Regions from separate parts of the Bradyrhizobium sp. UFLA05-112 genome, predicted to be linked through region 1. Evidence: riboswitches for the same ligand, from Rfam matches in the RefSeq annotation. Region 1 holds a riboswitch; each other region holds the start of a gene.
The links. A riboswitch is a leader RNA that binds a small molecule or an ion and turns the genes downstream of it on or off. The one in region 1 is predicted to bind cobalamin.
Positions count from the first base shown of each region.

Region 2: it holds a riboswitch for cobalamin, as region 1 does, so the genes downstream of both, metE (5-methyltetrahydropteroyltriglutamate--homocysteine S-methyltransferase) here and SO180_RS08750 (ribonucleoside-diphosphate reductase subunit alpha) in region 1, are expected to answer to the same signal.
Region 3: it holds a riboswitch for cobalamin, as region 1 does, so the genes downstream of both, SO180_RS03345 (TonB-dependent receptor) here and SO180_RS08750 (ribonucleoside-diphosphate reductase subunit alpha) in region 1, are expected to answer to the same signal.

Region 1 is NZ_JBANBK010000011.1:10,027-19,945, reverse strand. It holds gene SO180_RS08755 (ribonucleotide-diphosphate reductase subunit beta) at 1-34, opposite strand, end outside; gene SO180_RS08750 (ribonucleoside-diphosphate reductase subunit alpha) at 45-2,948, opposite strand; cobalamin riboswitch at 3,072-3,287, opposite strand; gene SO180_RS08745 (glycosyltransferase) at 3,407-7,279, opposite strand; gene SO180_RS08740 (ABC transporter ATP-binding protein) at 7,373-8,152, opposite strand; gene SO180_RS08735 (ABC transporter permease) at 8,154-8,972, opposite strand; gene SO180_RS08730 (glycosyltransferase family 2 protein) at 9,079-9,903, opposite strand; gene SO180_RS08725 (NAD-dependent epimerase/dehydratase family protein) at 9,900-9,919, opposite strand, start outside.
Region 2 is NZ_JBANBK010000024.1:72,713-82,631, forward strand. It holds gene SO180_RS16410 (aspartate ammonia-lyase) at 1-703, opposite strand, end outside; gene SO180_RS16415 (carbohydrate porin) at 1,068-2,648, opposite strand; gene SO180_RS16420 (TauD/TfdA dioxygenase family protein) at 3,381-4,304, opposite strand; cobalamin riboswitch at 4,813-5,037, shown strand; gene metE (5-methyltetrahydropteroyltriglutamate--homocysteine S-methyltransferase) at 5,144-7,468, shown strand; partial or broken gene SO180_RS16430 (IS5/IS1182 family transposase) at 7,491-7,635, opposite strand; gene SO180_RS16435 (hypothetical protein) at 7,757-8,053, opposite strand; gene SO180_RS16440 (avidin/streptavidin family protein) at 8,397-8,945, shown strand; gene SO180_RS16445 (MFS transporter) at 9,598-9,919, opposite strand, start outside.
Region 3 is NZ_JBANBK010000003.1:183,912-193,830, forward strand. It holds gene SO180_RS03325 (LysR family transcriptional regulator) at 56-940, opposite strand; gene SO180_RS03330 (ring-cleaving dioxygenase) at 1,073-2,011, shown strand; gene SO180_RS03335 (alpha/beta hydrolase) at 2,011-2,664, shown strand; gene SO180_RS03340 (PepSY domain-containing protein) at 2,671-4,119, opposite strand; gene SO180_RS03345 (TonB-dependent receptor) at 4,132-6,498, opposite strand; cobalamin riboswitch at 6,616-6,815, opposite strand; gene SO180_RS03350 (histidine phosphatase family protein) at 6,891-7,463, shown strand; gene cobT (nicotinate-nucleotide--dimethylbenzimidazole phosphoribosyltransferase) at 7,470-8,528, opposite strand; gene cobF (precorrin-6A synthase (deacetylating)) at 8,564-9,313, opposite strand; gene SO180_RS03365 (energy-coupling factor ABC transporter permease) at 9,360-9,919, opposite strand, start outside.

The DNA of each region.
Region 1 (9,919 bases):
CCGCCGTGGTTTCGGTATCGGACCAATTGAGCATCGTCATCTCCTTACTGACACACTTCACATTCGGGATCTTCGATCCGGCAGGCCTTGATACCATCGAGGTCCAGGGCTGCCGCGGCTGGCATTATGATTGGGGCATGCGAGGCCGCAGCCGATACGGAGACCGCGTTGAGTTTTCCGTCGGTGCCCTTCAGCGTCGACTTCTCGACATGCGTGGCACTACGGGAGCGCAGGTAATAGGTGGTCTTCAAGCCGCGCCGCCAGGCGAGGCGATAGAGCGCATCGAGCTTCTTGCCGGAGGGATTGGCGATGTAGAGGTTGAGCGACTGCGACTGGTCGATCCATTTCTGCCGCCGTGCGGCAGCCTCGATCAGCCAGGCGCTGTCGATTTCGAAGGCCGTCGCGTAGAGCGCCTTCAGATCCTCCGGGACGCGATCGATCTGGCCGACGCTACCATCGAAATATTTGAGGTCGGACACCATCACCTCGTCCCAAAGCCCCCTCGCCTTGAGGTCGCGGACCAGGAACTCGTTCACGACCGTGAAGTCGCCGGACATGTTCGACTTGACGAACAGGTTCTGGTAATTCGGCTCGATCGACTGCGACACGCCGCAGATGTTGGAGATCGTCGCTGTCGGCGCGATCGCCATGACGTTCGAATTGCGCATGCCGCCTGCCACTATCTTCTTGCGGAGGCGATCCCAGTCAAGCGTCGAGAAGCGATCGACATCGAGCCCGCCGCGCGAGTCGGCAACGAACTGGATAGAGTCGAGCGGCAAAATGCCCTTCGACCACAGCGAGCCCTCGAAGCTCGGATAGCGGCCGCGCTCGGTGGCGAGATCGGAGGATGCCTCGATGGCGTGGAAGGAGATCGCTTCCATGCTGATGTCGGCGAAAGCGATCGCCGCTTCGGACGCGATCGGGATACGCTGGACCTGAAGTGCCTCCTGGTACCCCATCAGGCCGAGCCCGACCGGCCGATGGCGCATGTTGGAGCGGCGCGCCTCAGGGATGGTGTAGAAATTGATGTCGATGACGTTGTCGAGCATACGCACCGCCGTCGTCACCGTCCGCTTCAGCTTGGCCTGGTCGATACCGTTAGCTCCGACATGGGCGAGCATGTTGACGGAGCCGAGATTGCAGACCGCGACCTCGTCGGCAGAGGTGTTCAGCGTGATCTCGGTGCAGAGGTTCGAGGAATGGATCACACCCATGTGGCGCTGCGGCGAGCGCAGGTTGCAGGGGTCCTTGAAGGTAATCCAGGGATGGCCGGTCTCGAACAGCATGGTCAGCATGCGGCGCCAGAGGTCGGTCGCACGCACGGTCTTGAACACACGCATGCCACCGGCCTTCACCTTGGCTTCATAGGCCTCATAGGCCATCTTGAAGGACGTCCCATACAGATCGTGCAAATCGGGCGTCTCGTCCGGCGAGAAGAGCGTCCACTCGTCGTCGGCGTCGACGCGCTGCATGAACAGGTCCGGCACCCAGTTGGCGGTGTTCATGTCGTGGGTGCGGCGGCGGTCATCGCCGGTGTTCTTGCGCAGATCGAGGAATTCCTCGATGTCGACGTGCCAGGTCTCCAGATAGGCGCAGACCGCGCCCTTGCGCTTGCCGCCCTGGTTGACGGCGATCGCGGTGTCGTTGGCCACCTTCAGGAACGGGATGATGCCCTGGCTTTCGCCGTTGGTGCCCTTGATGTGGGCTCCGAGGCCGCGCACCGGTGTCCAATCGTTGCCAAGGCCGCCGGAGTACTTTGCGAGCAGCGCATTGTCCTTGATCGACTTGAAGATGCCATCGAGGTCGTCCGATACGGTGGTGAGGAAGCAGGACGACAGCTGCGGGCGCAGCGTGCCGGAATTGAACAGCGTCGGCGTCGAGCCCATGAAGTCGAACGACGACAAGAGATCGTAGAACTCGATCGCCTTGGCTTCGCGGTCGATCTCTCGAATTGCCAGGCCCATCGCCACGCGCATGAAGAAGGCCTGCGGCAGTTCGATCCGCTTGCCTTGCTGATGCAGGAAATAGCGGTCGTACAGCGTCTGAAGGCCGAGGAACTGGAAGTTCAGGTCTCGCTCAGGCTTCAGCGCCGCGGCGATGCGGCCGAGATCGAAGCGGGCGAGTTCGGGATCGAGCAGTTCGGCTGCGATGCCGACCTTCACATAGGCCGGAAAGTATTCGGCATAGTGCGTCGCCATATCGCCCTGCGAGGCCAACGTCGTAACGCAATGGACATGCGACAGCACCTCGCCGCGGAGCTTGTCGAGCAGCAGGCGTGCGCTGACATAGGCATAACTCGGCTCCTGCTCGACCAGCGTGCGCGCGGCCATGATCGAGGCCAGCGCCAGCTCGTCCTGGCTGATGCCGTCGTAGAGATTGCGGGTGGTCTCGGCCAGCACGGGGGCTGCGGAGACGCCGTCGAGACCGGCGCAGGCCTCATTGATGATCAGTTCGAGCCGGCGCGTGTCCAGACCGACGCGCGAGCCGTCCGGCAGCGTGACGTGAAGGATCGGTGCGGCGATGGGCGCCGGCTGCGCGGCCGCTTCCTCGGCGCGCTGGCGGGACCGTTCCTCGCGGTACAGCACATAGGCCCGGGTGACCTTGTGGTGCTCGCTGCGCATCAAGGCGAGTTCGACCTGATCCTGCACATCCTCGATATGAAAGGTGCGCCCCTCACCTGCGCGGCGCATCAGGGCTGCTATGACTTCGGCCGTCAATTGCTCGACGCTCTCGTGAACGCGGCGCGAAGCAACCGCAGTGCTGCCCTCTACCGCGAGGAAAGCCTTGGTCATTGCGACCGCGATCTTGGCGGAATCGAACGGCGAGACCTTCCCGTTGCGGCGGATGATCTGCATGGCCGGCTCGCTGGAAGCAGCCGCAAGTGACTGTGGACGCAACTGGATGATGGGTGCGGAAGCGGTGTCCGCGTCGTGCAGGTTCAGTGACATCAAAGGGCCCCGTGATGCGCGCGTTGTGTTTGGACGGGGCGATAAGGAAGGACGCTGCCGGAACGCCGGCAGACGTGTTGCCGGACGGTGCGTGCAAGCGACCGCCGGGACACCCCGCCCGTGGACGTTCAGATCTTCACGGCAGGTCTCCTGGCTCGCAGGTCGTTGCTTGCTTCCTGTCTTCCCGGCGCGGCGCACCAGTGACGTTGTCCGGAAGCAGCTCGCTGCTGACAGTTGCGGGGGCAGCGCCGGAATTCCGCACCAAAGGCGCAGTTCACCGGCTTCCCTCTTAGCCACTACATCTTGCGATGCAGCAGGACCGTGACACCCATATATGGAGATATTCGAGGCAAGCTGTCAATGATTGTTTTCATGGGGGGCGCACGCGGACGGCCATCCCCAATCAGTTATCGAGTATTGACGAGCTCAAGCATGCTTCTGATAGGTCGCCACCATAGTCAATTCGCACAGCCGGCTAATGCTCTCAATCCTTGCTCATAGCCAGAAAGCATCTTACGCGCGTCGAGGCTTCTCTCGGCGCCGGCTCTCGCAGCTTGCTTCATCCCTTTGAGGAAATTCCGATCGAGCGCAAGCTTTTCAATTCTATTGGCAAATTCGCAAATCTGTCGCGGCTGGCAAAGAAAGCCGTTTACGCCATCCTGTATGAGCTCTGGCAGTCCACCAACGGCGGAAGCAATAACTGGAACCCCGAGCGCGAGCGCCTCTAACACGACGACCGGCCGACCATCCAGCCGCGAAGGCAGCACGAGCACATCGTATGATGCAATCCATGGACGAACATCTTCAACCTCCCCGATGAGATGGAAGCGACCGCCGAGATTTGCCCTTACAAGAGCACTTTCAATGCTAGAGCGAAGCGCCCCGGCTCCAGTCATTACAAAGTGGATTGGCAAGTGCGATAGTTTCTGTGCGACCTCGACAAAAGCCAAAGGATCCTTTTCCTCGGACCATCGCCCCGAAAAGCCGACGATAAGCTCTTCCGATGTCGCGCTCAGTCGATCCACCACGGAAGCGTCTCGTGAGCTTGGCACGTACCTGTCGAGGTCGATCCCGCTGGAGATCTGCTGGACGCGATCCGAAGACACTCCCGCATCCTTCAGGAACCGTAACACCTCTCGATTTTCCACGAAATTTAGGTCGATGAGCTCAGCATATTTCCGATTGCTTCTTGTGTGACCGACCGTGTTGAACAGCATATCGGCTACTTTCAGCGTCGGAAATTTCGCACGAAGGACAGGCAGATGATTGTACATGAAAGCGCTGCCTGCGATCCAGACGACATCTATCTCGCGCGACACAATCAAGTAGGACACGAAGTCTGGCCATCGATCGATGGTAAGGAAGCGCGGCAAGTGGAAGATTTCCGCAGTTGCTTCCTCGAACCAGCTGGTCGCGTCGCCGTGCTCGTGACCGGGATCAATCGAGGTGATAACTGTTATGCTCCATCCTTCTTTAGCAAGATGCGCGACGATGCTGCTGAGGAGCCGCTCTGCCCCGCCTATGATCGTGAACGGAAGCGCGAGAAGGATCGAAGGCTTTCCGCCGCTTCGGTGAGCTCGCTCCCTGAAGTTCAGAAGGGGTTCATCCGGACGCTTGTCGGTTGCTGCAGCAAGGCGCGAGTTTCGGTGCGCTGCAGGCGTGACAAGATCGCCCAGCGCTTCCTGAATTAGCTTACGGTGAATGGTCATGCTGTATAAATCCGACTGGGTGCTCAGGCTTGGACCGTGCCGGCGATACAAGAACAAATGCTCCTTGGAAAAGTTGTGAATTCTCGCTCCCATTGCAGCGAGCCGCGCCCAAAACAGCCAATCCTCGTAGACATGTCCGGTGATCGCGCGATCAGTGTCGCGAAAGCCGCCAGCCTTTTGCCAAAGGCTATGACGAAATACTGCACAGGTCAGAACATGATTACCTTCGACCATATCCGAAAGTATCGGGTCATCAAGAATTCCGATTTTTTCATCAGTGCTCCCGAATTGTTGCATCGCGCAGGAGACAACGTCATATCCATAGGTCTCAAGCAGGAACACGGCCTTTTCGATATAGGTTGGTTTGAGCAAGTCATCGGCATCCAGGCAGCAAATGTACTTGCCACGCCCGTTGCGTATGCCGAAGTTTCGATTGGCTCCGACTTGGTGCGGTTCTGCTTGGGCAATAACCCTTGTCTTGGGTCTCTCAAGGGATAGCGTTCGCTCGCGAGATTCAGGATCGCTGGAGCCGCCTTCGACCACGATCACTTCAATGTCCTGAAAGGTCTGCGCCAGGACCGAATCGACTGCTTCTGGAACAAAACGGCCATAGTTGAATGACGTGACAACAACCGTCACGAGAGGACGGTCCGCGGGCCACAGTTCAGTATTCTCGGTCGCCTCGACATATCCGTCGAGGCAGGTACGCGCATCGAACACCAGCTTAGGCATCGGCATTTTGCGCGCGGCCATTTCCTCGGCCCGACGCTTTCGTCGAGCTTGGATCGCCTCGGACAACCTCTGGCGCAGCTCCAGGTTTGCAGTCCATTTGAGAAGCTTGAGTACGCGGCGCGTCGCGCGAGCTATCCGTGGGAGGCTGTGCCCCGCCCGACGCAACATCGCGGTCGACTTCCAAGCTGTGCTACGAAGGATTTGGTCGATCTCGGCACGAAACGCCGTGCTTTGGTCGACAAGCGCCCTGATATTCTCTGTTAGCCGCGCCACTTCCAGCTCTTTCGAATTCTTTTGGCATTCAGCAGATTGATTGAGGTCCGCATAACTTTCTTTCAGCAGTGCAATATGGGCGGCGAGACGCGCTCGCTCCCTGTCAGCGATAACATTCAGTTCAGTAGAGCGGGCGAGCCGATTTGACAGTGAATTGACGTGTAAGGCCAAGTCCTGGATTTCCGCCTTGGCATGTCGTTCCAGAGCGGAATTTTGGGCGACGGCGCGATCTAGCTCGCTCGAGAGAAAATTCAATCGAGCCTCGAGTGCTTCTGATGCGTCCTTGCTGTCTCGCACCAGCGCTGCGTGCTTTGCAATTTCATGGCTGAGTTGGCCGGAGAGGTCTTCAATTCGTGCCTCCAACGCCCCAACCTTATCCCGGCTGTCACGCGCCAGCTTTGCAGAGCTTGCAAGCTCCTCTTCGAGTTGATGGGAAACTTGTTCTATCCGGGATTCCAGCGCCCCCGCTCTCTGTCTACTGTCGCGCGCCAGCGCAGCGTATTTTTCAGTTTCCTGACTGAGTTGGTCATAGAGGCCCCTTATTTGGGCTTCCTTCGCCTCAGATGCTTCTTTGCTATCACGAACCAGACTTGCATATCTTGCCGCAAGTGCACCGGTTTCAGCGCGCGTTGCGGCAAGTCGCCGCAAATCGTCCGCCCAGAGCTTTTCGATTCGATTCAATAGGGGCGCATCGGCAGACGTCTGCAGGAGATCAGCCAACCCAGCAATCAAATCGGGGGTACTATTGGCCGCGTGAACCAGCATCAGCCGCTGACGGGTAACCCTCAGGTTCCGGTCGAATACACGGCCCTCGGTCCTGGTTATGCTTGCGAACAACTCCTCGATGTGGCTGGCCATCTCGCTATCGCGAAATACGACGCCAATGAAGTTGGACGCGAAATCACGAACATAGATCTCGCCGCCGACTAGGTGAAATCCGAGTTGTTCGATGAGCAAACGCAGTGACTCGCCCGAGGGGTAAAACACATGCTCCAGCGAACTCTCGTACCAGAGCTTGTTTTCGTGGTTCTCGGAGATGTAAGGTACCTCGAACAGCAAAATACCGTCTGGTTTGAGCAGATTAAGTGCAGCTTCAATTCCGCGGCGAAAGTCCGGGAGATGCTCAAATACGGCGACTGCTGTTACGCAGTCGAAGTCGTGCCGATGGTTTTCGAGGATGCTTGGGTCGAGCAGATCCCGCCCGAGGATCCTTATGTTGGCCTCTACGGACCGTTGAATCATCTTTTCATTGACCTCGATGCCATAGAGGTCAAACGTGTTCGGGAGCTTCTTGAGAAGAGTGCCGTCCGCACAACCGATATCAAGAATCTTGCCCCCGCGCTTCAACCGGCAGACCAGCTCCGCCGCCCAGGACAAGCCATGTTCGGCCATCAACTGGTAGTCGTTGTATCCGACTGATCCATCGACCTTCTGAGCGCCATAGTAGGCGTCGTCGTAATATATCCCTAACTCGTCCGGTATGGTTTCAATGACGCCTAGACCGCAGCTTTCACAACGAAGAACCGCAACATTGTCCTTCCGTCTGGCCATTAGCGTGGCGCTCTGTCCCTGACACGCATTGCAACTGAAGCTGCTGGTCGGGCCGTGGATATTCATGAGATCAGCGTGCGCTCTTGTTGTGGTGGGATGGTACTTGTTACCGACTTCGTCGTCTGAAACCGGAGCTCGTTAGGCGACCCGTCCTCGCTATCAGCTGGAACGCAGCTCATCGCGATAGGCTGAAATGATTTCGTCGATATCGCCGACCCGTTTGACCTGCCCGCCGTCCAGCCAGACCGCCTTGGTGCACCAAGTTTTGCAAATTTGTTCGTTGTGCGAGGCGAGGACCAGAATGCTCGCATCGTGGACAAAGGATTCCAGGCGGCGTTCCGCCTTGGCTAGAAACCTGGCATCACCCGCGAGTATCCATTCGTCCATCAGAAGGATTTCGGGTGCAAAGCACGTTGCAACCGCGAATGTGAGCCTTGTCAACATGCCAGAGGAGTAGGAGCGTGCGGGCAATTCAAGATACTCGTCGAGCTCGGTGAAGCTTCCAATCTCGGGTATCAACCGCTCGATTTCCTCGGGCTGCAGACCCAACAAGAGTCCGCGGAGCCTTATGTTTTCCAGCCCGCTCAGCTCCGGGTCGATACCCAGCCCAAGATCAAACATTGGCGAAATTCGCCCTGAAACGCGGACCGCTCCCGAGCAAGGCTCGTATATGCCCGCCATAACGCGCAGCAGAGTTGTCTTACCAGCACCGTTTGCGCCGATAAGGGCGATGCGATCGCCGGAGGCGAACCGGAGCGACACATTTCGCAAAGCTTGCACTACGATCCGGTCATTCGCATCGCTCGCAATTCGCCCCCGCGACCCCCGGTAGAGGAGACCGTTCTTCAGCGACCGCGATCCCCCACTGTAGATTGGGAACGAAACACTGACATCGTCAAGTGACAACCGCTCGTCGTTTGCTTCCGTCAAATCCAACATGTCAGACCCAATAAGATATTCTTTCGCGGTATCGTCTAAAGAGCAGTCCGACAACCGCAAGATTGATCAGTGTTATCGCCACAACTGCCAAATAGGTCGTGGTTGAGGGCACGTAACCCAACAAAGGCGCTCTCATGATCTGGATCAAATGGTAGAAGGGATTCCAGTCCGCAACAAAGCTCCCGTCCTTGAGCACGTCGGACTTCCACATGACGGGGGTAACGAAAAACGCGATTTGGACGAAGGAATTGACCAGTTGCGGAATGTCGCGGAAGCGTGTTGAAACCATACCGATGAACATGGTCGCTAGAGCGCCATTGACGGTCAGGAGCAAAAAGCCGGGAATTGCAAGCAAAGCCGGCAGACCCGGCCAGATTCTAAAATAAACTATCAACCCCAGGTAGATGACAAAATTGTGGGCGAAGATGATGATCTTGCTCCAGGTTGAACGAAAAACGTATGAAAAGAAGGGAAGCTTGATCTGTTTGATGTAGGATTCGGATGAGATGAATAACGAGCCGGATTCGATCAAAAAGCTGGAGAAGTAGCCCCAGACCAAGAAGCCGACGCAAAGATATGGAAGAAACTCATCTACGGCGCTTTGGAAAATCTTGGCATAGAGTACCCCGAGAGAGACGATCATTATTGCCATGCTCACCGTGAGCCAAAGCGGACCGAGTACCGAGCGCCGATATCTCTGCAAGACATCGTTCCATCCCAGGCGAAGCCACAGTTGCCGCTGTCGGATGGCGGCTTTCACGTCATCCACGGCAAGGGAGCCGCGTGCTTTCCTGACGGAAGAAAACCTGTTCGCGGTCAAGGGAGCACCCGCTCGGGGCAGCGCAACCGGGCGCGCAAGACCGAATAACGTCCTGTGATTAGGACGGTGCCGACAGATAGGTAGCGTCTTCTTTGCCGTCGGTGCATCACGTCTTGTTCTCACCTTTCAGTTGGACCACTAGGGCTCCGATTTTACGCAGCTCGACGACGGCAATGCGCCGCAGAAATTTCACGAGCGTCCAAACGATGAGGAACACATATTCAAATACGTTCATCAGCTCCTCGCGCCAGAGTGAGAAGTGACACGACATTTCCCCAAGTAGCATGGCATGCAGCTGACCACTGAGGCCATCTGCCCCAAATGCCGGTTTATGAGCCCGTGCGAGCATCTGCTTGATCCTGACCGCTTTGACGCCAGAAAGGATATTTGCAGCGACGAACCAATAGTCCTCGCAAGCGTAGCTCGGCCGGAAAAGGTATTTGACGGCTTCCCGCTGTATCACGACCGTCGAAATCGAGGCCACGTTCGAGGCCAAGATTGCCCATCGCGTGATGGATCTTGCTTCCAGCGGCCCGTCGGGGTTCGGCCACGGCAAGCCGTCGAACCCTTTGCGATGTGCGCTAAGAAGCGGCGCTCCCGGCCCGTACATGATAACCATCTGACGTTCCAGCTTTTCCGGATGCCACTCGTCGTCCGCGTCGAGAAAGGCTAAAAACGCCTCAGTACTTGACGCGATACCAGCGTTTCGAGCCGCGCCCGGGCCAGTATTGCGGGGCAGCTTAAGCAACTTGATGTTTGGAATTCGGGCCTCAGCGCAGATCTTGTCGGCGGAGTCGTCTCCGGTTGCATCATCCACCACGATGACTTGACGCGGTCGAAGCGACTGGTCGGCCACAGATGCCAGCGCGCGGCGCAACGCATCGCCGTCGCGATATGTTGGAATGATTACGCTGACGGAGGTTGTCTTCAAAGCAGGACTCGCTGGC
Region 2 (9,919 bases), on a different contig from region 1:
TGCCAACTGCGGTACCACCGAGTGGAAGGACCAGGAGTTGGCGCCTCAACTCCTCCACTTGCTTCGCATGACGCTGTAGGACCGCCTCATATGCCCCGAATGTCTGACCGAACAACATCGGAACAGCATCCTGCAAACATGTGCGGCCAAGGCGCAAGATTTCGGAATACTCCTTCTTCTTTTCCGAGAAGGCAGCGGCCAATTGCATCAAGGCAAGCGAAGTACCTTGCGACACACGAAAGATCGCGAGCCTTATGGCCGTCGGAAGCACGTCGTTGGTGGATTGACCGAGATTGACGTGATCGTTTGGATGGATGAAGGAGTAGTCGCCAGCTGGTTTTCCGCTCAGCCGCGTGGCCACGTTTGCGACCACTTCATTAACATTCATGTTGGAGGATGTACCACCGGAGCCTTCGAGCACATCGACAATCAAGTGAGCATCGTGCTTTCCCAAGAGGATCTCCTGGCACGCTTTGATGATGGCTTCGGCTCGCTCCGCTGAAAGCGCGCCGATCTCTTGATTGGCTCGCGCCGCAGCTTCCTTAATCATCGCCATTGCTGGGACGAACTCAGGCAGCGTCGCGATGGTACGGCCCGTTAGCGGAAAATTTTCCACAGCCCGAAGTGTATTGATGCCGTAGAGTGCGTCCGCGGGCAGCTCTCTCTCACCGAGAAGGTCTTCTTCGATGCGTATCTGCCCCATGACGACAACGCTTTCGTTTTCTTCGAGTGGCTATCGATATCAATAATGTTCATCGCCCAAGCAATTTGCGCCACGGCAGCGATCGGACAAAGGTCAATTCGTAGAGCGGCTCCGGTGAGCACCGCATTGATGATGCTTCATCGAAACCGGCCATTGTGCTCGTCCAGACAAAATGCAAGCCTTGCCGTCTTCCCTTGCCTGACGACAGGGGACCAGCAACATCGAACAACTCCGGACAAATGGCGCATGCCGTCTGACAGCCTGCGGATCCTTGTCCGCCTTAGCGTCGCGAGTATAGCGGACTCCGCAATTTTGCGATGGTTCTTCATAGATTGATCTACGAGCGTCCACGCTCTCTTCGCGGTTAGAAGAATATCGACGTGGAGACCAACAGATTCAACGCATGTCCCGTTCGGGGGGTGTATGTGATGCTTGTCGGGTTATTGATATAGGTCAGTCCTATGCTTGAATATATGCCGGGTGCCAAATGCGCGGTATATGTTCCAGAAATCGCCGTACTGTCGCGATGCACAAGGTGTCCCTTGGCCAAGGCTGCATCCACTGCAAAGTTGCTCCACGCGGTGTTTGTGGCAACCACAGCAATCTGATCGCGTGGCCGGCTGTCAAACAGTCCTTTCGCATAAAGACGGAGCTCGTAGTACTGACTGACCTTGTTTAAGTCAGGCGGCGCGTACATCACAGAAAATCCGCCATAGATCCCGCGAGCAGCCGAGCCTTGGGCATCAGACTGCCAGAGTTGCCTGTCCGCCGCGACGTAATAAACGCTATTTGCGTTAGCTCTCGGTTGCGTCGGATACTGCAAGTCTTTGTAGCTGCTATTGTTGAAACCGGCACCTGCCCGCAACCAAGTCTCGGGCGAATCCGGCACGGCTCGGTTCTTGTAACCGGTTTCGTCAAGTAGAAGAACGCCCGCGTTGGTCGTGTCCCAATTTAGGCCGGTCGGATTTTCGGCGATCTGGGCAGATTGGCCGTCTGGACTGAGTGAACGCTGCAACGAGATCTTATTGTAGAAGCGATCACCAAAATTGTACTTCAGATTGATAGCTGGCGTTGGCGCGGCATTGTTGCTCATGCCTGCTTGGTATAGGATATTCGATGAGGCCCCAAAAACGTTTACTGCTGCGTTTCCTCCGACCACAGTTCCCACGAACTCATTTATGTTTCTGAGATAACCCATCTTGAGTTCAAGCTTGCCGTCGAAAAACGTCTGATAATAGGCAAGCGTATTAATCCCAAATCTATCTGGACCCCCAGGCTTCCAGGTCCAATATTGCTGCTGGGCACCCACGATAATCTGGCCATCGGGAATCCCAAAGCGGCTGAGATCATAGGTCACGATCATGAAGTTTAGGGTATTAAATGTCGGATTCTGGCCAATATATAGCTGATCGCGAATGGTGCTTCTGGCTGCATTCGGCAGGTGATTGGCCACGAATGTGTTTACTGTCCCGCCGACATAACCGATCCCGACTTCGGCCAACGCAGATCTGACGCCGCCGTAATCTTGGTCGATCGTATCGGCAGGGCCAGGAATGTTGAGCCACATGCCTTTTTCGCGCAGGTTCTCGAACCTTGCAAATGGATCGGCTCTCGATTGAGTTGCTGCGTTCTTTGCAAGGACAACCGCGCTGTCAGACTTTGACGCAAGAGCGATCACTTTCTGTACGCGTGCAGAGCTACCGACGGGATGCACTCCTTCGGACCGGTAGCCTCGGGGCTTGATAGCACGATAGTCCTTCTTTTGAAGTCCTCCCTGAGCAATCTGATTCGGAGTGCCGTTTTTGGGGTTAGGCACGTTGGCAGCGTGCGCCGGCGCCAAGCCGCCGATGGGACTCGCCGCGAGGGACAGCGCGACAGCAAGCCACCTCTGCGCATTGGCTTCATGAAGCGTCGTTTGTAGCGCGCTAGCCGCAAGACGATGCAATTGACCGGCCCGAAGCCTTGAGATCTTTGAAGCCTGAATACTCGAGACGGCGGAGATCGCATTGGGAGTAGACCTTCTAGATGCAGATGACGAGATAGTAGATCCCTCAGGCCCGACGGCGCAGCCAGATCTATAATGCATCCCGACTTCCTTAACGCGTGAAGAACGACTTGTTGCTGAGCCACGATTGCCATGTGTTTGACGTTTGCATCAATTGCTAGGGTTGGTAGGTGACACCGGGCTCGCAAGCCATTGCTGCGCGATTCCGCTCCTTAACGCTCGAAGCTGTCGCCGCGACCAATCGTTACTCGTTTCGCTGGGATCTCGCGCGTGGATGAAAAGCCGGTTCAGGTCCTGGGCTCGTCTACCGACAAAGGCACGCGCAAAGCCCATCCGACACCGTCGCCACGAGGTCAAGAAGACTGGAGTGGACCATCTACTGGACGGGTATAACGACCGCGCTCGCCCACGCTTCTCAAGGTTAGACGCGGCTGTCGGGAGGCACTTTCAAAGCGGCAAGCCGCCATTGCTGATGGGGACGACGGCATCTTGCGAGAAAGCCGATATGGCCTCACAAGAACCGGCCCTGCTTTTTATTTGAGAACGCGCGGCGCGCCGATCGAAGACATCGTGAAAATGCGATAACGAAGCAATCCGAATGCTGCATGCAGCAAATTGGCGAACAAAGGTAGGGTGTGCATCGACCGGATCGCGGCCAATCTTGTGAAGGCGCTAGGCGACCTTCGGTTCCTTGGCTGCCTTGATGCGTGTTACGCTGCTCTGACCATCGATGCTGACGGGTACTTCACCGGCGACGGTGGCGCGACGAACGAGGCGATGCTGATCGCCGTAATCGTTCACCGCGTAATGCTGCGTAGCCCGATTGTCCCAGATCGCTATATCGCCTTCCCTCCAGCTCCAGCGGACGGTATTTTCGAGAGCCGTAATATGAGACTGAAAGACATCAAACAGCTTTTGGCCGTCGTATTTTGGGATACCAACGAAATTTTGCACCAGAGCGCCGAGCACCAGCGCGCGTTCGCCGGTCTCGGGGTGCACGCGCACCACAGGATGCTCAGTCTGATAGATCGTCCTAGTGAAGACTTCGTCCAAGTGCTTTTTGTCGAGCTCGCTGACACGGTCCAGTATTGCGTAGTCAAAGGAGTTGCTGTGAACGGCCCAAAGCTTGTCTGCAAGCCGCTGCAACGGCGGTGCTAGGTCGAGGTAGGCCGCAACGGTGTTTGACCAGGCTGTGTCGCCACCGAAGGGTGGTATTACAACGCCTCGTAGCACCGCAATTTTGGGGTAGGCATCGACGAAGGTTCCATCGGTGTGCCACAAGTCGGCCCGGCTACCGGCGCGGGCAGAGTCAAGCTCGATGATCGACCTCGTTCCCATTATGGCACCGAGCGTTGGATGAGGTGCCAGACTTCCAAAACGAAGTGTAAAGCGCTCCTGCTCAGCATCGTCGAGATGACCCTGGTCGCGGAAGAAAATAACCTTGTGCTCCAGCAGCAGCTCATTGATCGCGGCGATCGTCTGGTCCGGCAAGTCTCCCGACAGCTTGACGTTTCGGATCTCTGCGCCGATGCGCGCTGCGCGTTTGACGATGTCGGCACGAGGAATGATGCTATCCGACGATACGGCTGCATCCATGGTGACACTCTCCAATTTGCAGCAACAGCGACGAGCTCTTCTTGTGCTCTTGAGGCGACCTCGTAAAATTGACCGGGTCTGTCAGTTCGATCAATTCCTAGTATTGGTAGTTGACCGATCCAAAATGCCTTGCACTTCGCTGGGACGTTGATGCAGATGTTGCAGTTCGGTGCCGACGAACAAGAAAACCGTCCGCGTTGGAATCGACAACGACGCTCCTCAAGGTCTCGTTGGCCGAGATCTATTTTGCTTCCTTCGTACTGTTCGATCGATGGCGATCTTGACGGCGGCGGAGGTCGACGCCATGAAGGTATAAGACGCACTTTACGACGCACTCGCACGTGTTAGGCGCGAGCTCGTCGAGCAGATCCTGCCGCGTGAAGCTTTGCGCGACGATTGCTCCGGACAGATGCGAAGGGCTCGATGCTTTCTTCGTTAAGACAGACCTGCCCGGCCAGAAGCCGCAGCAAAGGTAATCCGCAGAGGTTGACGTTACCCCTCTGGTGCAGATAATCGAAGTTGTCGAGGTTCTCCAGATCTCTCTTGATCTGGTGCTAAGAGGGAAGCCGGTGCGTCCTCGATCCGTTCAGGATTGAATCAATGCCGGCGCTGCCCCCGCAACTGTAAGCGGCGAGCCCGCATCCATACGTGTCACTGAAGCAGGCGCTTCGGGAAGGCCGGATGCAGGCGATGACTCGCGAGCCAGGAGACCTGCCCCGACAACATAATCGACCACGGGCGGGGTGTCCGGTGGTACGCCAAGCAGCAGGGCGTTTTCGCGGCCCTCCTGCCTGCGTCTCCGCCATAGCCTTTGCTCCAACCACAATGGGGTTAAAGCTATGTCTCTTCCCTCACTTCCTGTCGCAACCCTCGGCATGCCACGTATCGGGCCACGCCGCGAACTCAAACTGGCGCTCGAAGGCTACTGGGAGGGCAAGATCAACGACCGGCAGCTTCTTGAAGCTGCGGCCGGCCTTCGTGTCGCTAACTGGGCACGGCAGAATTCGCTTGGCGTCACCGTCATCCCATCGAATGATTTCTCACTCTATGACCAGGTTCTCGACACGAGCGTCATGGTTGGCGCGATTCCTAAAGCGTACGGCTGGGAGGACGGTCCGGTCTCGCTGACAACCTATTTCGCCATGGCACGGGGCTCGCAAGACCAGGAGCACGACGGTCAAGCCCATCATGGCCATGGCGCCGCTGCGCAGGAAATGACCAAGTGGTTCGATACCAATTACCACTACATGGTGCCCGAATTCCATAAAGGTCAGACCTTCAGGCTTTCCTCCCGTAAGCCGATCGAGGAATATGAGGAGGCGAAAGCCCTTGGCTATCAAACACGGCCTGTCCTGATCGGACCAGTCACCTTCCTTAAGCTCGGCAAGAGCGCCGACTTGGCGTTTGATCCGATTTCGCTGCTCGATAGTCTCGTTCCGGTCTATGTCGAGGTCCTCCAAGAACTGGCGAAACGTGGAGCCGAGTGGGTCCAGCTTGACGAGCCCTGCTTGGTGCTCGATCTGGACGAGACCACACGAAGCGCGCTGCAGCGTGTCTATCGGCGTTTCGCCAAGGAGGTGCCCGGCATCAAGATCATGCTTGCCACTTATTTCGGTGCAATTGGCGACAATCTGGCGACAGCTCTGGGGCTGCCAGTCGCCGGATTGCACGTCGATCTGGTCCGCGCTCCTCAACAATTGAGCCAGATTGAACCCGGCGCCCGCGCGGACCTCGTGATTTCACTCGGCATCATCGATGGCCGCAACGTGTGGCGCGCCGACCTGTCGGCACTCGTGGAGCGGTTCAGGCCCGTCATTGCAACGTTCGGCAAGGATCGCGTGCAGCTGGCGCCGTCCTGCTCACTCCTTCATGTCCCAATCGACCTTGAGCTGGAGACCGATCTCGATTCTGACGTAAAGAGCTGGCTTGCCTTCTCGGTTCAGAAGATCGGCGAGCTCGCGACCTTGGCAAAAGCGCTCGCGGTCGACGGAAAGGTCGTTGCCGCCGCGTTTGCCGAATCGGACTTTGCGGCGACGGCCCGCCGAGCTTCGCCAAAGATCCATGACACGACCGTTGCCCAGCGTACGGCGGCGATTGATGCGGTTATGCGCCGCCGCAATAGCGCTTTTGAGAGCCGCGCCGAGGTTCAGCGCAAGCGTTTCGGCCTGCCGCTTTTCCCAACGACCACGATCGGGTCGTTCCCGCAGACGGCAGAAGTCCGCACTGCTCGCGCCGCGCGTGCCAAGGGAAAGTTAACGGACGCGCAATATGAACAATTCCTGAAGGATGAAACGGCTCGCGCCGTCCGATGGCAGGAAGACATCGGACTCGACGTGCTCGTACACGGCGAGTTCGAGCGCAACGATATGGTCCAGTATTTCGCTGAGCAGCTCTCCGGGTTCCTATTTACTAAGCACGGCTGGGTGCAATCTTATGGCTCCCGTTACGTTCGCCCTCCGATCTTATTCGGCGATGTCTCCCGGCCGAAGGCGATGACCGTCGAATGGTGGAGCTACGCGCAATCGCTGACCAGGAAGCCTATGAAGGCCATGCTTACGGGGCCGGTGACGATCCTGAATTGGTCGTTCGTCCGTGACGACATTCCGCGCAGCGAGGCCTGCCGTCAGATCGCGCTCGCGATCCGGGACGAGGTCGCCGACCTCGAAAAGGCGGGCGCGACCATGATCCAAATCGATGAGGCAGCGCTACGCGAAGGTTTGCCGCTCCGTCGATCCGACTGGAAGGCCTATCTCGACTGGGCCGTGGAGAGCTTCCGCATCTGCTCCTCTGGTGTTGCCGACGCAACGCAGATCCATACCCATATGTGCTATTCGGAGTTCAATGCCATCATTGATGGAATCGCCGCGATGGACGCTGATGTCATCTCGATCGAAACCTCCCGTTCTAAGATGGAACTGCTCGATGCATTCACCGCCTTCAAATACCCGAACGACATCGGCCCCGGCGTCTATGACATCCACTCGCCGCGCGTGCCCGAAGCCACTGAGATGAAGGATCTCATCGCGCTGGCCCGCCAACGGCTGTCGGACTCACAGCTCTGGATCAATCCGGATTGCGGTCTGAAGACTCGTCAATGGGAGGAAGTCCGTCCGGCGCTCATCAACATGGTTGCAGCGGCCCGCGAACTACGCAAGGCGGGCTGACGCCAGCGTGACCTTGCGCCTGCAACAGCTCCTGCAGCAGCTTCTCCGGCGGGATTGACGGCGGTCCAATCGACCGAATAGAGCGCGACACACTCGCGCTCAAGCGCCGAACGCGGCTCGTTCACCATCGTCCGGGTTGCTTGCAGCGGATGATCACGTTGCCCTCGCCCAGCTTTTACTGTCTCGACGGGTAAGCCTGACTACTTCCATGGACATCGACGAAGACGGGCCTTTTCTTGCTAGACGGCGCTCAACGGAAATTAGTTGCCACTCCGCGCGCACGAACAATTATAGATCAGATTGTATATTCGCTAAAACGTCGCCGGCCACGATTTCGGGGTCTCCAAGCTCAAGGTCATGCAGGCTCGCTTGAACAAACTCCAACACCTTGTGATTGGCCGCAATGGCGCTTTCGCGATCCTCGAAGATCATAACAGCGACACAGATACCTTCGCCTGCATCCAACACGTAGTAAGATCTGAAACCATGCGCTTCCCTTAGGATCTGACCGATACCGCTTTTGGCGCGGCGAGCAGCATCCGCAACCGAACGAACTTTGAGGTACTTGAGAATGACCATGTACATCGAAGCGCCTCGACTTTCAGTTCCACCTCACCTATCAAAGCCCATCGAGCCGCGCTTGGACGAGCTCCCACTCCCGCTGTGGCCACAACGCCCGCCCCAAAGGGCCTGCGCTAGGGATTGTTAGTGGGCGACTGAGAGTGAGCCGACCCGCCTCGTTGCCGTACATGATGGCCCAGAGCTGCGGACAGCTCAACCAAAGCCGGCCGGTTACGTGTCAGCCGCTCGCAACTGAAGAACCCCATCATTCTGCCTCACAGAACTAAAATTCCAGACGTTGATCACAACTCAACCTGTTAGCGCTATCACAATCTACTACCCGTTTAAATTGCCTACGTAAAGTTTTATGATTGAGCCGCTCCGCTACTGGAGCGATATGGAGTCGGAAATGTCTCAAGCAAAGTGGAAATTGACGAACTGGATGGCCGCGGCCTGCCTAGGCCTGTTCCTGGCGGCGCCTGCATCGGCGCAGCCGATCTGGACCTGGACCAACCAATACGGCTCGACTCTGGCGGTTGACAATTATAATGCCAACACAGGTGCGATTTCCGGCACTTACACCAACAATGCGAGCAATAGCTGCGATGAAGGTGCCCCTCAGGCGATGACGGGCTGGCTTGCGCGGTCTAATAGTGGCACGGCGATCAGCTTTTCGGTGAATTTTGCGGGCTGCGGGTCGACAACCGTATGGACGGGCCAGCTGAACACTGCATCGGGATTTCAGGGGCTCTGGCTACTTTCACTCGCCGAACCGGTGATCTGGAATGGCATCAGCGCAGGCGCGGACACTTTCACCTTCGCAAGCGGCGACAAATCGAAATTGCTGTCCGCCGTCGGAGAGACGGCCAAGAGCGGTTCAGGCGAGAAGCTCTCGAATACAAAGAATCGCAAATGACCTGATCTGCCACGTGGCGAAGGAAGGAATGCCAAAACCCTGATCTTTCCCGCCCTCCTCTGCGCCGACGTTCGCTCTGGCTCAACCACGCATTTGGTATGGATCTCGAGATCGAAGTCTTGCCGAGCCTGAATGCCTGAACTGTTCAGGCTCGGCTTTATTCATTGGAGATACGCGCCGACTGAGCGTATCGTAGATCCAATGTGCGAACTAGTCTGCGAGAAATGGATCATTGGTTGCAGCTCAAACCGCCACCAATTAGCAAGACGCAGGAGCTGGCCGCATCTGAATTTCCGTCCCAATCTAAAGTTTCCAGATTGCAATACGTTCGCTTGCATCGGGAGCGGGCATCGAGATCGCCTTCAAATTCGCGAGTCGCCAGGATCGAGTTGCGTCAGAGGACGCTCGGTCCAAAAGCCGGTCAAGCCCAGACGGTCATAGCAAGAGCGTTCCACCAAATAGAATGAATTCATGTGCCTAGCGGTTCGTTGCCGGCACGCCATTCTTTGCCACCGATATGTCCTCGATCAGTTTACCACTCCCATCAACGTAGGCGATCCAGGATTCGCGTGCGATCTCATTCAGCGGGTCCTTCACCGCAGACACCGCATTTCGGTACACTTTAACGGGAAAGTCCTCTATAGGCGCTCGGTCAGCGAGCAACGTCAGTATGGTACAGGACCACCAGTCTAAGGCTGCCGGCGATGCCCGTTGCAACAATTAGCACGATTGCCATTGCGACCAAGCCAATGTCAAAGGATCCCGTCCTATCCTTAAGGAAGCCGACCATGTATGGGCCAACGAAGGCTCCAAAAGCACCAATGGAATTGATGAATGCGATGCCTCCGGCGGCAGCGGCGCCAGTAAGGAAACTCTGCGGGATCGTGTAGAGGATTGTTCGTGCCGAGATCGTTCCGATCAGAGCGAGCGTCATGCATATGAGCGCCGGCACGAGCGAGGTGAGTACGACCGAA
Region 3 (9,919 bases), on a different contig from region 1:
GCGGGTCTGCTACGAGCCATCCCCTGCTGCGTTGCATCGAAACCCGTCCGGCGTATCAACCCTCGAACCGTTCCACCAAAAAATCGATGAACAGACGCACCTTGAGTGCGAGATGGCGTGTCGGCGGATAAAGCGCGTAGAGCGTCAGTGGAGGCGCATGATAGTCATCGAGACAGGTCCGAAGACGCCCGGTCTGCAAAGCGTCCTCGCCGATGAAGACGGGGAGCAAGGCGATTCCCCGCCCGGCCACCGCTGCATCGCGCAGCACCTCGGCATTGTTGACGCACAGCGTCCAGGACGGCTGGATCCAGTGATCGCCGTCCTTGCCCGACAGCTTCCACTGGTTGCCGGTGGAGAGGAATCCGTAAGTGAGGCAGTTGTGATCGCGCAAATCGTTGGGATGCGATGGCACGCCGTGGCTTCTGAAGTAATCCGGTGAAGCACAGATCACACGGGCGATCGGCGCGATCTTGCGCGCGATCAGGCTCGAGGATTCCAGATCGGCAATGCGCAAGGTGACATCGAGACCGTCCTGGAGCGGATCGACATTCTCGTCGCTCAGCACGAGCTGGATGCGAAGCTCGGGATAACGCTGCATGAACTCGGCAATCGCCGGCCCGAGCCGAAGCGTACCGAACGACATCGGTGCATTGACCCGCAGCAATCCGCGCGGTGTAGCCTGCGACTGAGTGACGGCATGGTCCGCGGCCTCGAGCTCGCCGATGATGCCCAGCACGCGCTCAAAATAGGCTTGGCCGTTTTCGGTCGGGCTGACGCGGCGCGTGGTGCGGTTCAAGAGCTGCACGCCGAGCTCGTCCTCGAGTTCGCCGACATATTTGCTCACCGCGGATCGCGACAATCGCAGCGCCCGGCCCGCTTCGGAAAAGCTGCCGAGCTCGACCACCTTCGCAAAGGCCCGCAGGCCTGCCAGCTTGTCCATTCCGGCACCGTTTCAATTGTCGCCATTTCATAGACAGTGATGCCATGAAACGCCAGATTGTCTTTGAAATGGAGCGGAACGATATTTCCAGCATGACGAGCCGATAGGGCTCACACGCAATGGAGACAAGTTATGGCCGGCCTTCACCACGTCACCGCGATTTCCGGTAACCCGCTGGGGAACCTGAAGTTCTACAGAGAGCTTCTGGGCCTGCGGCTGGTCAAGAAGACCGTGAATTTCGACGATCCCGGCACCTATCACCTCTATTATGGCGACGAGAGCGGCACGCCCGGCACCATCCTCACCTTCTTCCCTTGGGAGCATGCGGCACCGGGCCGGGGCGGCGTCGGCCAAACCCAGCAAACCGCCTTCCGCGTACCCGCACGCTCGATCGGCTACTGGACCCATCGCTTCATCGAGAAGGGCGTCGCGCATGAGGCGCTGGAGAAGCGATTTGGCGAGAGCGTGCTGTCCTTCACCGACCCTGACGGCATGAGCCTCGCTTTGGTCGGCGTACCCGGTGCCGAGAACGAGCGCGCCTGGAGCAACGGCGACGTTCCGACCGAGCACGCGATGCGCGGCTTTCACGGTGTGACGCTGCTGCTCGATGATGCCGCCAAGACCGGCGCCATCCTCACCAATGTGCTCGGCTTCGAGGCGGCCGGCCGCGAGGGTTCGATCAGCCGCTATCGTTCGCCGAACTCAGCCGGCGGCATCGTCGATATCTATGAGGCCAAGGGCTTTCTGCCCGGCCGCATGGGTCGCGGCTCCGTGCATCATATCGCGTTCCGTGCCGCTGACGATGCGACTGAGGCGGAGATGGCGCGTAAGCTCGTGACCGAGCACGGCATGCAGCCGACCGAGCAGAAGGACCGCAACTACTTCCGCTCGATCTACTTCCGCGAGCCCGGCGGCATCCTGTTCGAGATCGCCACCGACATTCCGGGCTTTGCCGTGGACGAGCCGCTCGCAACGCTCGGCGAGGCCTTGAAGCTGCCGCCGTTCCTGGAGGCACATCGCAAGGACATCGAAGGCGTGCTGGCCCCGCTGGGCGATGAGGAGGCGGCGTGATGAGCCAGCTCTCTTTCATCCACCGCTTCGAGAAGGGCACGCGGCGCGATCTTGCGCCGCTGCTGCTCCTGCACGGCACGGGCGGCGACGAGAACGACCTGATCCCGCTCGGCCGCATGGTGGCCCCTGACCGTGCGCTGCTCTCGGCGCGCGGACAGGTGCTGGAAGGCGGCGCGCCGCGCTTCTTCCGGCGGCTTGCCGAGGGCGTGTTTGACGAGGCCGACGTGGTGCGCCGCGCGCATGACCTTGCCGACTTCGTCGATGCCACACGCAACGAGTACGGCATCGCGGCGCCGGTGGCGCTTGGCTATTCCAACGGCGCCAACATCGCGGCGGCCATCCTGCTGCTTCGACCGCAAACCCTGCGCGGTGCCGTGCTGCTGCGCGCGATGGCGCCGCTGGCAAGGCCGCCCCAGGCCGATCTTGCCGGCAAGTCGGTGCTGCTGCTTTCCGGCCAGCACGATCCGATCGTCCCTCCCGGCAATGTCGGAGGCCTTGCCAGGACTCTCGCTGCATCTGGCGCGCGCGTGGAGAGCCGCGTGTTGCCGGTCGGCCACCAACTCTCCCAGCTCGACGTCAATCTGGCGCGCGAGTGGCTGGCCGAGGAAGGATTGTCCGACGGCTCACGCCGCAACGAAGCCGCGAACGCGTGAGGTCTGTCACGGCCGCAAGATCCCGGCGCCGATTGTGTAACGCAATCGGCGCCAGCCGATGACAATGCCGGTGAGCGAGAACACGAAGCCGAGGGCACACAAGCCGACGATCAGAACGCTGCGCACGTGCGCATGCGCCAGCAGGATGGGAAAATCCAGCGTGTGCAGGGCACTGTAGAGCCAACGATAGACCCGTCGCGACGAATCCAGCTTTTGCAGCACTACGCCGTTCGAACCGTCGATGTCGAACCAGACGTCGCCGCATCGCGTGCGGTAGACGGGTCCACCCGGCAGCAAAGACGATGCAGGATACTCATCGGTCGCACTGACCGGTGTTGGAACGCCACAACCGTCCCAAAGACGCTCGGTCACTCCTGAGATATCGCGGGGATTCAGGAATGGCTGTTGCTCGTCCGGTTTCGAATCCCCTGCCCTGACCAGGATCTGCCTGTCGAGACCGACGCGGTCGCGCCGGTAGAAGCTGCCGTTGAAGGCGAACCACTCGACCTCGCGGGCCGATGGTGAGATCGGCGGCCAGTTCACGGTCGCAAGCGCGGACCAGTCGGGCACCGCAGAGGCGATATTCGCTTCGGCTTGCGTCAACTGCCCGCGTGAGAACAAGCGTCCGTGGTCCATGGACAGCCAGCCACTGAAGATCAGGGTCAGCACGAAGGTCGTCGCCAAGAGCCCGATGACGTGATGCAGGGCATGCCAGCCGCGATAGGGTGAGCGCATTCGCCCTTTTTCAAGCCTGATCCGCGCGATGCCCAGCGCAGCGCCAAGCACGGCTGCGATCAATGCGAACAGCGAGAGGCTCCAGACGACCCCGTCCCACAGCGACCAGTTGCGCCTCAGCACAGTCGGATAGATCCAGTGCACGACGCTGCCGATGAAATTCCATCCGCGCTCGCGCCGCATCGTATCCAGGACGATCTCGCCCGTGACCGACGATACGTAAAGCTCCGTCCCATCAGCGTCGGCGAGTGCCACGCGGAACAGCGGCCGATGCCGATCGAAGCCGTTTGGCACGCTCCATTGATCGTACTCGGCAAGCGCGACGATCGACGCGCGGGCAACATCAAGCCCGCGCCGTCGCGCATGATCGGTCGCGATGGCAAGTGCAACGTCCGGCGATGTCACGGCGGCGTCGGCGCCGTCCGTTGCGCGGATTGCATGCGACCGCGAAGGCCCCATGACGACGTAGACGGGACCGTCGCTCCGCCGGATCAGCCGCACGCGCGCAGCGTCGGACAGTCCGCTCGCCGCGACGGCGTCCGACGGCCCAATCCCCGCAGCCACGTTTCCCAGTGGTGCGAGACTTTCGACGCGTTCCGCTTCACTCAATGAAGGAAACGGAACGAAGTGCATCACGATTCCGCTTGCGAACCACATCGCAAACAGCAGGCAGAACGCAATTCCAAGCCAGCGGTGCAGCAGGATCGTCGCGCCCATCATGCGATCATCACCTTACCACTTGAACGCGGCGGAGATCTCATAGGTGCGCGGCGCGCCCAGCAGAACCTGATCGGGGTAGAACGGATCGCCCCAGACCGCATAGCGCTTGTCGGTGATATTGCGCACGCGGAACGTCAGACGCGTCTGCTCGACGGCGAAGACCGATTTCGGGATGTCGACGAATGCGTAGACGTCTGCGATCGTGTAGGCGTTCAGCGTCACGGTGTTCGCATCGGTGTTGTAGCGATCGCCGACGTGACGTCCGACGACGCCGAGCTCCACCGGCCAAGGTGTGAGGAAAGGTGTGAAGAAGCGATAGGATGCGCCGGCATTGGCGACGATGCGCGGCACGTTTGGCGGCGTATTGCCGGAGAACGAGCCACCGGCAAAATTGTAGTCGGCATAGCGTGCATCGACATAGGCGATATTGCCCCACAGCCGCATGGCGTCCGTCACGCGCACGGCACCGGCGAGCTCCACGCCCTTGGACTCCTGTCGCCCGGCAATGTTGAGCTGCATGCCGCCGGCGGCTGCATAGACGTTCTTGCGCAGGATGTCGTAGGCCGAGAACGACCATTCTGCCCGATTGTCCCAGAACAGATGCTTGACGCCGGTCTCGTAGGTGCGCGAGGTCGTCAGGTCGAGCGGCTGCGTTGGTGCGAGCAGGAAGATGTTGTTGGCCGAGACGTCGGCGCCGGTCGCATACTGGCTATAGAAGGTCAGGCCGGGCACCGCTTCCCAGGTGTAGCCGATGCGGCCGGTCACCGGCGCCCAGTCCTTCGAGAACGGGAAGCCCGCCTTCTCAAGACCGCCGACGTTGGTCGAATTGCGGTCGAGCCCGATATGCTCGACGCGCAGGCCGCCGATCAGCGCGAAGCTTCGGGTGATCTTCAGCCGGTCCTCGAACGACAATGCTTCGTTGTCGATGCGCGCCGTCTGCTGCTGCGTCGTGAGCGGGCCATAGTAACCACGCGCGGGATCGACCAGCGTGACGAGATCATGCGGGAAATTCGCCGCGCCCGGCCGGACGAAATCGAGATCGCTCGCGGCGAAGGTCGTCACCAGGCGATTGTCAAAACCTGCGATATTCGCATCCCAGGTCAGGTCGGTGACGTTGCCGACCAGCCGCTGGCTGTGCGCCACATAGAAGCGCTCGCGATCGACCAGGTTTGAATTGGCGTTGAACGCCTCGACCTCGTTGTTGAACCACGTACGCTCGGCACCATAGCCATAGGTCTGGCTCTTCAAGGTGAGGCCCTGCGCGAGCTTGAGCTCGAAGCCGCCACGCAGCCACACCTCCTGCGCCGCGTTGCGATTGTCGAGCACATTGTAGTTGGTGTTGAAGGTGCGGTCGTCGATCGTGACGGGGCCGAGATTCGACCCGTTGTAGTTCGAGACGTAGCTGCCGGAGACGATGCCGGCTGTGGCGTGCGACCCGCTGTAGGCGATCGGCACCAGCGGAACGCCCCAATAGCCCTTTGAGCGATCCTCCCTGTATTCGATCGCGCCCCAGAGCTTGAGATTGTCCGAGACGCGATAGTTGAGCTGGCTCGATACATCGAGCGTCTTGGTGCTGGTGTCGTCGGCAAAGCCATTGAGCGAGGAGCGGCTGACGTCGAACCGATAATCGAGACCCTGCACATTGGTGCTGCCACCGGAGCCGTAATAGCTGCGGTACGAGTTCAGCGAGTCGTACGAAAAGAATGCCTCGTTCTGGACCGGCCCGGTGTGCGGCTGCTTGGTCACGAAATTGACCGCGCCGCCGCTGGCGCCCTCGCCTGACATCAGCGAGGCCGGCCCCTTCAGAAACTCCACCGCTTCCAGATTGGCCGTGTCCATGATGCGCGAGGTCATGTTCTGCGGGCCGATCTTGATGCCGTTGTAGAGAGTATTGATCTGACTGTTGGTGAAGCCGCGCATCGAGAAGGCCGAAGGCTCCGCCGGATTGTCGCCGGCGGTCACGCCGACCGTGCCCTGCGCGACGTCCGAAACGGTCCGGTAGCCCTGCTCGCGAATCGTCTCGGCCGAGATCACCTCGACGGTCGCGGGCACCTCACGCGCAGTGAGGCCGAGACGCGAAGCGCTTTCGGCCACCGCATTCGTGTTGAGTGGTGTCTGCGTCGCGTTCTGAACGGCCGGCTTTTGCGAGGTCACGGCGGTCGCCGTTCTGTTCGGCGCCGCGCGCCGGGCGCTTCGCTCATTGCGTCCGCCCGGCTTGGCCGGCTTGCGGCTTTGGTCGGCCTGGCGGACCTCGACCGGCGGCAATTGCTCGCGGACTTGCTGCGCAACGGCTGCGGATATATCGACGAAGATGAACGGCGTGAGAATGCTGGACGCGCGCAGGAATTTGCGCGGGTAGCCGGTGCGGGCGGAAGACATGGTTCGGACCTCGGTATGACGTCAGTGGCACGTCACAGCGAACCAAGTCTCAACCTTCGGCGCAGTTCTCGCCTCCAGCTAAGCCAAATGTCTGTACTCCCCGACCGACATCTTCGCGTGTGACCACGGCTGACGGCAGGTCTCCTGGCTCGCGGGTCGTGACCTCTTCGCCGCCTTCCCGGGACCGAGAGCCCAGTGGCTTGTGACGAAGGATTCTCCGCTTACAGTTGCGGGGGCAGCTACGGCATTGGGGAAAATCCCCGCACCGCATTCCCTTTTCATCCCCGGATGGGGAAACCGTCGCGAGCATCTATGATTAGGAGCGACAGAGAGTCAATGTGCTGGCCGCGGCATTCTTGTCGCAGCGGTGCAAACGTCTGTGGAGATGCTGAATGGAGGGGGACACCTTCCTCTGGTTGGTGAGACATGCGGTCGTCGATGGCGTCGCGGGGACGATCCACGCCATGGATGCGCAGGCCGACCTCAGCGACCGGACGCGTTTGGACGCGTTGCGACGGTGCCTGCCGCAGGGGGCCGCGAGCTACGCGAGCCCGGCACGACGGACCGTCGACACGGCGCACGCGCTCGGGCTCGATCCGATCCTCGTGCCCGGGTTCAGCGAGCAGGATTTTGGCGAATGGACCGGACGACGTCACGACGATCTCGCCGCCTCGGGCGGCGAGCCCTACGCGCAGTTCTGGGCCAATCCAGCGCACGCGAGGCCGCCGGGCGGCGAAAGTTTTGAAGATCAGATCGCCAGAACCCGTGAAGGCCTTCACCGCATCGAAAGAGGACCGGCGGTCCTCGTCGTCCATTCCGGCACCATCCGCGCTGTGCTGTGCATCGCGCTCGACCTCGCCCCGGAGGCGGCGCTGCGCTTTGCGATCGAGCCACTCTCGCTCACCCGCATCGATCGGCTCGCGAACGGCTGGCGGATCGTGTCGGTCAATCAGACGATCGCTTGAGCCGTCTCAGGCCGGACGATCCGGAACATTGGCCTGCGCGAACGTCGCCATGCCATTGTGCAGGGCGCAGGCGAGCCGCACCAGCGGCAGCGCGATCGCGGCGCCCGATCCCTCCCCGAGCCTGAGATCGAGGCTGACCAGCGGCTGAACGTTGAGCGCGCGAAGCACCAGGCGATGACCCAGCTCCGCCGACTGGTGCGACGGCAGCAGGAACGGTTGACATGACGGATTGAGGCGCGCGGCCGCCAGCGCAGCAACCGACACGATGAAGCCGTCGATCAGGGTTGGAACACGCCGCTGTGCAGCCGCGATGATTGCGCCGCAGATCGCCGCGATTTCGAGGCCGCCGACTGCGCGCAGGACCTCCTCCGCAGACGCGCCCGTCTTCGTCAGGCCATGCCGTGCAAGCGCAGCGTCGATCACGCGCGCCTTGCGTGCACGCCCTACGGCATCGACACCGGTGCCGCTGCCGGCGATCTCGTCGGCGCTCACGCCGAGCAGGCTCGCCGCGATCGCCGCCGACGCCGTGGTATTGCCGATGCCCATCTCGCCGAGGATGAGGAGATCAGGCTGCTTCGCCGCCGCACGCGTCACAGCGCGCTGTCCGCATTCGAACGCAAACACCAGCTCCGCCGGCTCCAGCGCAGCTTCCACGCTGAAATCGCGCGTGCCACAGCGCGGCTTGTCCGCGACAATCCCCGCGCCCTCCGACTGTGCCAGCGAGCCGGCATCGACGACCTCGAGACTTAAGCCCAATTCACGCGCCAGCACCGAAATCGCAGCACCGCCGGCGGCGAAATTCGACATCATCGCGATCGTGACTTCCTGCGGATAGGCGGAGACGCCCTGGGCGACGATGCCGTGATCGCCGGCAAAGACGATGATCGGCACGCGCGCGGCGCGCGGCTGCTCCGTCTCCTGCAGGCCCGCAAGGTCGATCGCGACCTGCTCGAGCCGACCGAGCGCACCGGTCGGCTTGGTCAGTTGCGCCTGCCGCGCCATCGCCGCCTCGCGGTGCGAGGTCGAGATACCCGGGCATTTCTCGTAAACCCAATTGGGGAGCATGTCGTCCTGCCTCCGTTCACGCGACTGCGGTCGCGTCACACGCTGCGTTTGAGAATGTAGCTGTCCATGATCCAGCCGTGCCGTTCGCGCGCCTCCTGCCGTGCGGCGACGATGCGCGGACCGATCTCGGCCAACGCACCCGACATGACGACCTGATCGGGCATGCCGAGATAGGCGCCCCACCAGATCTGCAGGCCTTGCGGATCGAGCGACTGAAACGCCGTGCCGCCATCGAGCATCACCACCACGGTGTCGGCTCCGTCAGGCCAGCCGCCTTCGCGCAGTCGCCGCCCTGTCGTGACCAGGAAAGGCGCGCCGATATCGTTCAGCGGCAGCGCATGCGCCGCGCACAGCGCCTGGATCGACGTGATGCCGGGGATGACTTCGATCGCGGGCAAAGGATCAAGCCGTCGCGCGATCCTCAGGGACGAGTCATAGAGCGACGGGTCGCCCCAGATCAGCAACGCAACGCGGCCATCATGTACGAGATGGCCCGCGATCGCCTGCGACCAGGTCGCAGCGACCGCATCATGCCAGTCGTCGACGCCCTTGCGGTAGTCAGCCTCGCCGGCGTCACGCACCGGCAAGTCGAACTCCGCGATACGCGTCTCTTTGTTGGTGAGCACATCGGCGCAAATCGTCCGCCGCAGGTCGGCGAGATCGGACTTCTGCGTCCCCTTGCGCGGAATCAGCACGAGATCTGCCGCATTGATGGCACGGATCGCGGCAAGCGTGAGCTGCTCGGGATCGCCGCAACCGATACCTATCAGGGAGAGCGTGACCATCACGAGTGTGAAGGGCGACCATGAACGGCCGCCCCTCAGCTCATCTCTACGCCGCGTTGTGCAGGCGCGGGGTGACGAGGCCGGGCGCGGTGACGCCACGCAGCGATTTTGCCAGCGCCAGCACGGCGAGATCGGCCAGCGGCTCGATCACGATGACCAGCGCATAGGACGCGGCGAAGGTCGCGATGTTGGCGAGGTTCGCAGCGCCAAAGCCCGCGCCATAGATCGCCCAGAACGCAACCCAGGCGATGATGCCCGACTGATACGCCGTCGAGAGCGCCAGCGCCTGACGATACTGCAGGTCGACATAGGCCGTGTCGCGGGGGATGATGCGGGTCGCGAGCGCCTGGATCGCGAACAGCGGCACCAGCAGCGTGGTGACGTTCATGCCGTATTGCGGCAGGTCGGTCGGCACGAAGAACAAGCCTTGCAGCAAGAGACCAAGCGCGAGACCAAGGGCCGCCGGCGCCGCGCCGAACAGCAGGAACAGGGTCGAACCGAGGATGAAGTGCACCTCGGAAACCCCGACCGGGAAGTGCGGCAGGATCTCGAAGAAGGTGAAGACCAGCGCGGTGGTCGCAGCCGTCCGTACCGCAAACGAGCTGA